Regions from separate parts of the Rhodococcus sp. OS5 genome, predicted to be linked through region 3. Evidence: riboswitches for the same ligand, from Rfam matches in the RefSeq annotation. Region 3 holds a riboswitch; each other region holds the start of a gene.

Region 1 (2,262 bases), 2.1 Mb from region 3:
GTCGAATTCCGGCACCGCGACCTGGGTCGCGACGTCGAGAGGCGACAGTCCGTCGTCGTTCTCGTCCCAGGTGGCGCGGCTACTGGTCAGGCACAGGCCCTGCAGGATGGGGACGTCGAGCGCAGCGAGTGCGGCGACATCCCAGGCTTCGTCGTCGCCACCGGCGGACGCGGTCGCGGGCTTCGTGCCACCGGCAGCAAGAACTGTCACGACCATGGCGTCGGCGCGGCGGAGCGTGCTCAGAAGTTCGGCTTCTGCGGTTCGCAGAGATGCGCAGTAGATCGGCAGCGCGGTGCCACCGGCCTCGGCGACCGCGTCGCACAACGCCTGGATGTACCGGGTGTTTCCGGCCAAATGCTGGGCGCGGTAGTACAGAACTGCGATGACCGGACCGCTCGCCGAGTCGAGATCGGGCGCGAAATCAGCGATGCCCCAGGAAGGCAGGTGGGCCGGCGGTTCGAACCCGTGGCCGGTGAGCAGGACGGTGTCGGACAGGAAGTGGTGCAGCTGTGCCAGATTCTGTGCGCCACCCTCAGCCAGGTAGTTGTGCGCCTCGGCAGCAACACCGGCGGAAACCGTCGAGCACTCCATGAGGTCGGCGTCCGGCGCGTGCTCGCCGCCGAGAACGACTACGGGGAGTCCGGAGGCGAGGACCATGTCCAGGCCGTCTTCCCAACTGCGACGGCTACCGAGGATACGAACGATCACGAGGTCGACGCCGTCGAGCAAGGGCGGCAAGTCCTCCGAGACCAGCAAGCGTGAGGGGTTGGCCCAGCGATAGGAAACTCCGTCGCCGGCTTCCTGGCTGGCGCGGGCGCTCAGCAGATCGGTGTCGGACGTGGAGAGCAGAAGAATCACGGGTGAAGCCTTCCTGGGGTTTCGCGCCCCGTGGCACAGATCTGTCATCGACGGCGGTTGAGGGTCTGACTCGTGTTTCCGAGCGGAAACACGTCCCGCTCGAGCAACACTCACAGTGGCGCGACCGCACCGGACTTTCACCGGTTTCCTCAACTGCCGTCACTGGTGGTGGTGATGCTACCGGTCCGCAGAAGGCACTCATGACAGGTCGTACCCTGGAGCCATGCCCACGGACCGTTCACAGCCAGACGCGTGCCCGGGTGCACTGCAAGTTCACCACGCCGCCGACGGCGCATTGGCACGCGTGCGCCTACCCGGCGGACTCCTCACCCCCACCCAGTTGCAGACGCTCGCCGACGCGGCGCGCGATCTCGGCAACGGGCAGATGGAACTCACCTCGAGGGGCAACGTACAACTGCGCTCGGTCTCGGACCCCGAAGCCTTCGCGGCGCGAATCGCGTCGGCCGGTCTGCTGCCGTCAGCGACGCACGAGCGAGTGCGCAACATCCTCGCGTCCCCACTGTCCGGCCGTATCGGGGGCGTCGCCGACATTCGCGAACTGGTCCACCGTCTCGATTCGGCGATCCAAGCGGATCAAGCATTGGCAGATCTGCCAGGGCGAACCCTGTTCACCCTCGACGACGGGCGCGGAGACATCACCGGGCTACGGGGCGATTTCGGACTCCATGCGCGCAGCGCCACCGAGCATTCACTGGTGCTCGCCGGTCACCACACCACTCATCTCGTCCAGGCGGACGACGCCGTCGAATTGCTCCTCGAGGCGGCTCGATCATTCCTCGACGTTCGCGACAAGCACTGGCGCCTGGCCGAGGTTCCGGACGGAATCGAACGCACCCTCGAGCAGCTGGGTCTGACCGCCGAGTCCACCGTTGCGGCGGACCTCACGCCGGATACGCGGCCCACTATCGGCTGGCGCGAGCAGCGCGACGGGACCGTAGCTCTGGGCGGCGGCCTGCGATTCGGGCTGCTGGACGCTCGGCTGGCCGAGTTCCTCGCAGCCGTCGACAAGCCCGTCGTCGTGACGCCGTGGCGATCGGTGCATATCTTCGACCTCGACGAATGGGCAGCCGAGCAGGTAGTCCGGGTGCTGGCACCCATGGGGTTGATCTTCGACGAGAACTCACCGTGGCTCGAGGTCACCGCCTGCACCGGAAGTCCGGGATGCGAGAAGTCGCTCGCCGATGTGCGCGCCGACGCGATCACCGCGGTCGAGCAGGCAGAACTTCCGGTTGTCGGGCGCCAGCACTGGGCCGGGTGCGACCGCAGTTGTGGACGTCCCCGCGGGGACGTAGCGGATGTGATCGCGACGGGTGACGGTTACCGGGTGAATCCGCCCGATCGGTGATGCCTCTATCGTGTGGCACATGATCGAGTACATCCGTG
Region 2 (2,262 bases), 390 kb from region 3:
AGCAGGAAGCGCTGTGGTTCCACGGAGGCAATCTGCACCAGTCGCGCCACTACTCGCTGTACTTGGCGTTGCAATTGAAGGCGCGTTACGAGGGCATCCCGACACCGGTGTACGGACTGCAGGAAGTGCATCATCTGAGCTGAAACAGAACTGCTGTGCGCCTTTATTAACCGCGGGAGGTTAATAAAGGCGCACAGCAGGTTCAGCGAAGGGCGTACTTCTTTGCTACTTCGGTGTCCTTGGTCGCGCGCTCGGTGAGGAAGGCGAATGCCAACCCGAGCACGAGCCAGAGCGTCGCCTGCGTAGCGAGCGAGGAAAGTCGGAACTCCCACAGCAGAGTTGCCGGGAAGTCCTCGCCCACCTCGTTGATGCCGGGAAGCGAGACGTAACCGATCGCGACGATCACCAGGAACGCAGCCACCGGAGCAGCGATGCGCACGCTGAGGAACTCGTGCCCGGAAACTGCCTTTGCCGCCGCTGCTGCCGCGGTGACGGACAGCAGCCCGAGAATCACGGCGGCCAGCCACAGCAGTGTGCGCTGGTTGATGGTGTCGGGATCTCCGACGGCCGGCGGATTGGCCGGGTACTTGAAAAAGGGGACGGCCTCGATAGCCAGCCAACCACCGACGGCGATGGCGATCGCCAACAACGGCCCGGACATTCCGGTGAGTCGTCGAGCGTAATTGGCAACGACCGAGAAGATCGCCCCGAGTGCCAGTCCGGCAAGCGCTGTGGCCAGGAACAGCCCGGCGCGCTGCCCGTCGCGGCTCACCAGTGGTTCTTCTTCGTCACCGTGCGAATGCCCAGCGGCTTCGCCGGAAACCTCACCGGTGGCGCTGTTGGCTTCTTCGATCGCAATGGCAGCGTTGACGTGCGGTTCACCCAGCACGAATGCAACTCCGCCGGCAAGGATGCCTGCGATCAGACCAGCCAACAAACCACGAATGAGAAGCTTCGTGAAATTGTCGGCTAGTGGCACGGCAGGCCCATCAAGTGTCGACCGTCGTGCATCAATTCATGCATGTACATGCCGGTGCGAGAGATAGCGCCCTGGTCGAATCCGACCAGGTAGAGAGCCAGCATCGCGAACAGAACTACTGCAGCGGCGAGGAAAGCAAGACGAGTCGAATCGATCGACGTATCGGGAGAATAGGCGAGAGCCATCGAAGCCTCCTGGGATTTTCGCGTCCCCTAGGTCCATGCGATGGCCGAAGTGTCTGGCTGTCGAAATTGTCGTGCCGAAAAAGGCACTTCACCTCGAATTACAGTGGCGCGACCGCTCCGGGCTTTCACCGGATTCCTGTCGGACCATCGCGTTTACATGCGAACTTTTGCACTACAGCCCGCACCGTGTCAACGCGTGAAGCCGAGATGACCGTCGATTGTGCCCGCCAAGGCAGGCACAATCGCTCGAGATCAGCTCTTTGCGGCGACGTCCAGGACAACTTCGAATTCGAGCAACGACGCACCCGAAGCGACGGGCTTCGCGCGCTCGCCGGAATGGGCTTCACGGGCGGGGCCGTCACGCCAATCGGCGAACGCCTGCTCGGACTCCCATTGGGTCACCACGAAGTAGCGGCTCTCACCGGCGGTGGGGCGGAGGAGTTGGAATCCGAGAAAGCCCGGGGAGTTCTCGACTGCGTGAGCGCGTGCTGCGAAGCGCTTCTCCAGTTCGGGGCCGGCGCCCTCGGGGACCTCGATTGCATTGATCTTCACGACTGCCATGCAAGCGACATTACCCGCGCACCTTCACCGCGTACCGTGACACTCGTGTTGCATGACGAAGGTGGAACGGGACAACCGATTCTGTTGTTGCACGGCCTCATGGGCAGCTCCCGAACGTGGCGACGCCAGGTGCCGTGGATCCGCGAGTTCGGCCACGTCTACACCTTCGACGCTGCCGGTCACGGCAGGCCGGCGCCAGCGGCACTGACTACCGAGGCATTCGTCGAGGACCTGACATCGGCGGTTGCGTCCATCGAGGAGCCGATGATCGTGATCGGTCATTCGATGGGGGCTCTGCATGCGTGGTGCTTCGCCGCCGCGCATCCCGAAAAGGTTTGTGCGCTGGTCCTCGAAGACATGGCCCCGGACTTTCGTGGACGCACCGCTGCGGACTGGGCGCAGATGATCTCGGCGTGGCCGCAGCCGTTTGCTTCCGAGGAGGCGATGAAGGAATTCTTCGGCCCCGTCGCCGGCCAGTACTTTCTCGATTCTTTCGACCGCCGCGACGACGGGTGGTACCTGCACGGCGACGTGTCG
Region 3 (2,262 bases):
TGCTCATGTTCGCCACGTCGGCTACCTCGTAGGCCAGCAGACCGCCGATGCTGGCTCCCAACAACACCAGCGGCCGATCGTCGGCTGCCTTCTCGGCCCGGACGAGATCGCAGAGGAGATCGACCCACTGCTCGTACCGGACGCCGGCGGGATCGGCTACGACGGTGTCGCCGTACAGCGGAAGGTCAGGGAAGAGGACTTCGGCTCCGAGTTTCACGCCGATCCCGGCGAACGGCCACAACGCGCCCGAGTAGCCGCCGGCGCCGTGGATGCCGAGAACACGAACCGGCGCGTCTGGAACCACGGCCCGTGCGACGTGGACGGTGTTGCCGTTCCACTCCCACCACGTCGGGGTCGGCGCCGGCATGTGGTCGGTGTACCGGTCGGGCATAAACTTCGAGTAATCGGCGCTGGTCACCTACACAATTCTCGGTATCGGCGTCGCGGCTGACAACTCGCATCGGAGGACCGTGTCGACTCGGCGGAAAAGGCCCTCCCAGCAGCGCTCGAGGGCTACCTACGACGCGATCCTGGAGGCAGCTACTCGCGTTTTCGCTTCGGAAGCCATGGCAGCGACCACCAACCGGATCGCTGACGAAGCAGGGGTGTCGGTGGGCTCGCTCTACCAGTATTTCGGCGACAAGTACGAGATCCTCTCGGAGTTGGCGAACCGTCACGTGAGTGCTGCGCGGGAGAGTTTTGCGCTCTGCCTTGCCGACATCGTCGAGCGTGAGCTCACCCCGGACGAGGCCGTGAGGATGTTGGTGGAGTGCGCGGTCGAAGTGAACAGTAAGCCGCGAGAGTTCTTTCACCTGCTCTACGATCAGGTTCCGCGTACGCGTGAGCTCATCGAGCAGGTCGAAGGAATGAATCGGCAACTGGTACTGGGTTTTTCGGATTACTTGCAGAGCCGCGGTTTCAGTGCGGAGGATGCGTTGCTGACATCGCGGCTGACTGTGACTGCCGTGGACAGCCAGGTGCATCGGGTTGTGCTGGAATCGGATTCACCCGAAGAACTTCGAGTGCGAACGGAAGCCGTCGTGCGGCAGACGAGATCGATGATCGCGTCGGAATCCTGATCCGGTGTGCGGAATGGTGACCACAGTCCGTTATGGTTCTGACGTCATCATCGAGGTAATGGGAAGTCGGTGCAATTCCGGCGCGGTCCCGCCACTGTGAGGTCGTCCCTGCGTCGACCGTAGCCAGATACCACCCTCGTTGACGTTGTGTCATGCCACGAGGATGGATCGGTCACACCATGAATGCTGTTGGCGGAGCTCTGTCTCCACCTACCCACCTGCCTCCGCCGAAGGCGGGTGCGCCGCGAGGACGGCTCAGTCCGGGTATCGTGCTGCCCGCTCTGCTGGTCGTCACCGTGCTCTCTGCTGTGTGCGCGTTGGCATTCGGATCCGAGATGCTCCCCGTGTCCACTGTGGTGGACGTGGTGCACTCGCGCTTCGGAGGCCCACCCGTCACGCGTTCCGAACTTGCGATCGTGTGGGGGATCAGAGCACCTCGGGTACTGCTCGGTCTGGCCGTCGGCGCTGGTCTTGCCGTCGCCGGCGCGGTGGTGCAAACCCTCGTCCGTAACGCTCTTGCCGATCCCCACCTGCTGGGAGTGTCGTCCGGCGCGAGTGTCGGTGCCACCGCCGTCATCACCACCGGACTGTTCGCCGGCGCGGGAGTGTGGGCGCTCAGTTTCGGCGCGATGATCGGGGCGTTGGGAGCTGCGATTCTCGTCTTCACCATCGCGACGCTGCAAGGCGGTATCACTCCACTGCGATTGGTTCTGACCGGCACCGTTACCGCATCCGCCCTGTCGGCGATCGCGAGTTTTCTGGTGCTGCGTACCAATGATTCCCAGGCCGCGCAGTCCGTATTGTTCTGGCTCCTGGGAAGTTTGGCCGGGGCATCCTGGGACAAGTTGTGGGCGCCGGTCATCGTTGTGTTCCTGCTGACGGCAGCGGTGTTCGCCCTGCACGGTTGGCTGGATGCGCTGGCGGCCGGACCGGACGTCGCGGCTTCGCTCGGTATTCCCGTCCGAACCCTGCGAAACGTGCTGTTCGGCGTGCTGGCAGCGTTGGTCGGCACGATGGTTGCAGTGTCCGGCGCGATTGCCTTCGTAGGCTTGGTCATACCGCACGTCACACGCATGCTCGTCGGAGCCAGACATCGAGTGGTGTTACCGGCGGCAGCACTGATCGGCGCGTCCTTCCTGGTGTGGGTCGACGTCGTGGCGCGGACCTCGTTGCGGCCGACCGA

The links. A riboswitch is a leader RNA that binds a small molecule or an ion and turns the genes downstream of it on or off. The one in region 3 is predicted to bind cobalamin.
Region 1: it holds a riboswitch for cobalamin, as region 3 does, so the genes downstream of both, cobN (cobaltochelatase subunit CobN) here and ACVZUB_RS05290 (FecCD family ABC transporter permease) in region 3, are expected to answer to the same signal.
Region 2: it holds a riboswitch for cobalamin, as region 3 does, so the genes downstream of both, ACVZUB_RS03555 (CbtB domain-containing protein) here and ACVZUB_RS05290 (FecCD family ABC transporter permease) in region 3, are expected to answer to the same signal.

The regions. Positions count from the first base shown of each region.
Region 1 is NZ_CM166368.1:3,259,458-3,261,719, forward strand. It holds gene cobN (cobaltochelatase subunit CobN) at 1-858, opposite strand, end outside; cobalamin riboswitch at 898-1,030, opposite strand; gene cobG (precorrin-3B synthase) at 1,082-2,224, shown strand; gene ACVZUB_RS15210 (precorrin-8X methylmutase) at 2,244-2,262, shown strand, end outside.
Region 2 is NZ_CM166368.1:761,919-764,180, forward strand. It holds gene ACVZUB_RS03545 (flavin-containing monooxygenase) at 1-143, shown strand, start outside; gene ACVZUB_RS03550 (CbtA family protein) at 203-979, opposite strand; gene ACVZUB_RS03555 (CbtB domain-containing protein) at 970-1,164, opposite strand; cobalamin riboswitch at 1,190-1,328, opposite strand; gene mhuD (mycobilin-forming heme oxygenase MhuD) at 1,417-1,725, opposite strand; gene ACVZUB_RS03565 (alpha/beta fold hydrolase) at 1,771-2,262, shown strand, end outside.
Region 3 is NZ_CM166368.1:1,147,491-1,149,752, forward strand. It holds gene ACVZUB_RS05280 (alpha/beta hydrolase) at 1-418, opposite strand, end outside; gene ACVZUB_RS05285 (TetR/AcrR family transcriptional regulator) at 471-1,079, shown strand; cobalamin riboswitch at 1,096-1,231, shown strand; gene ACVZUB_RS05290 (FecCD family ABC transporter permease) at 1,349-2,262, shown strand, end outside.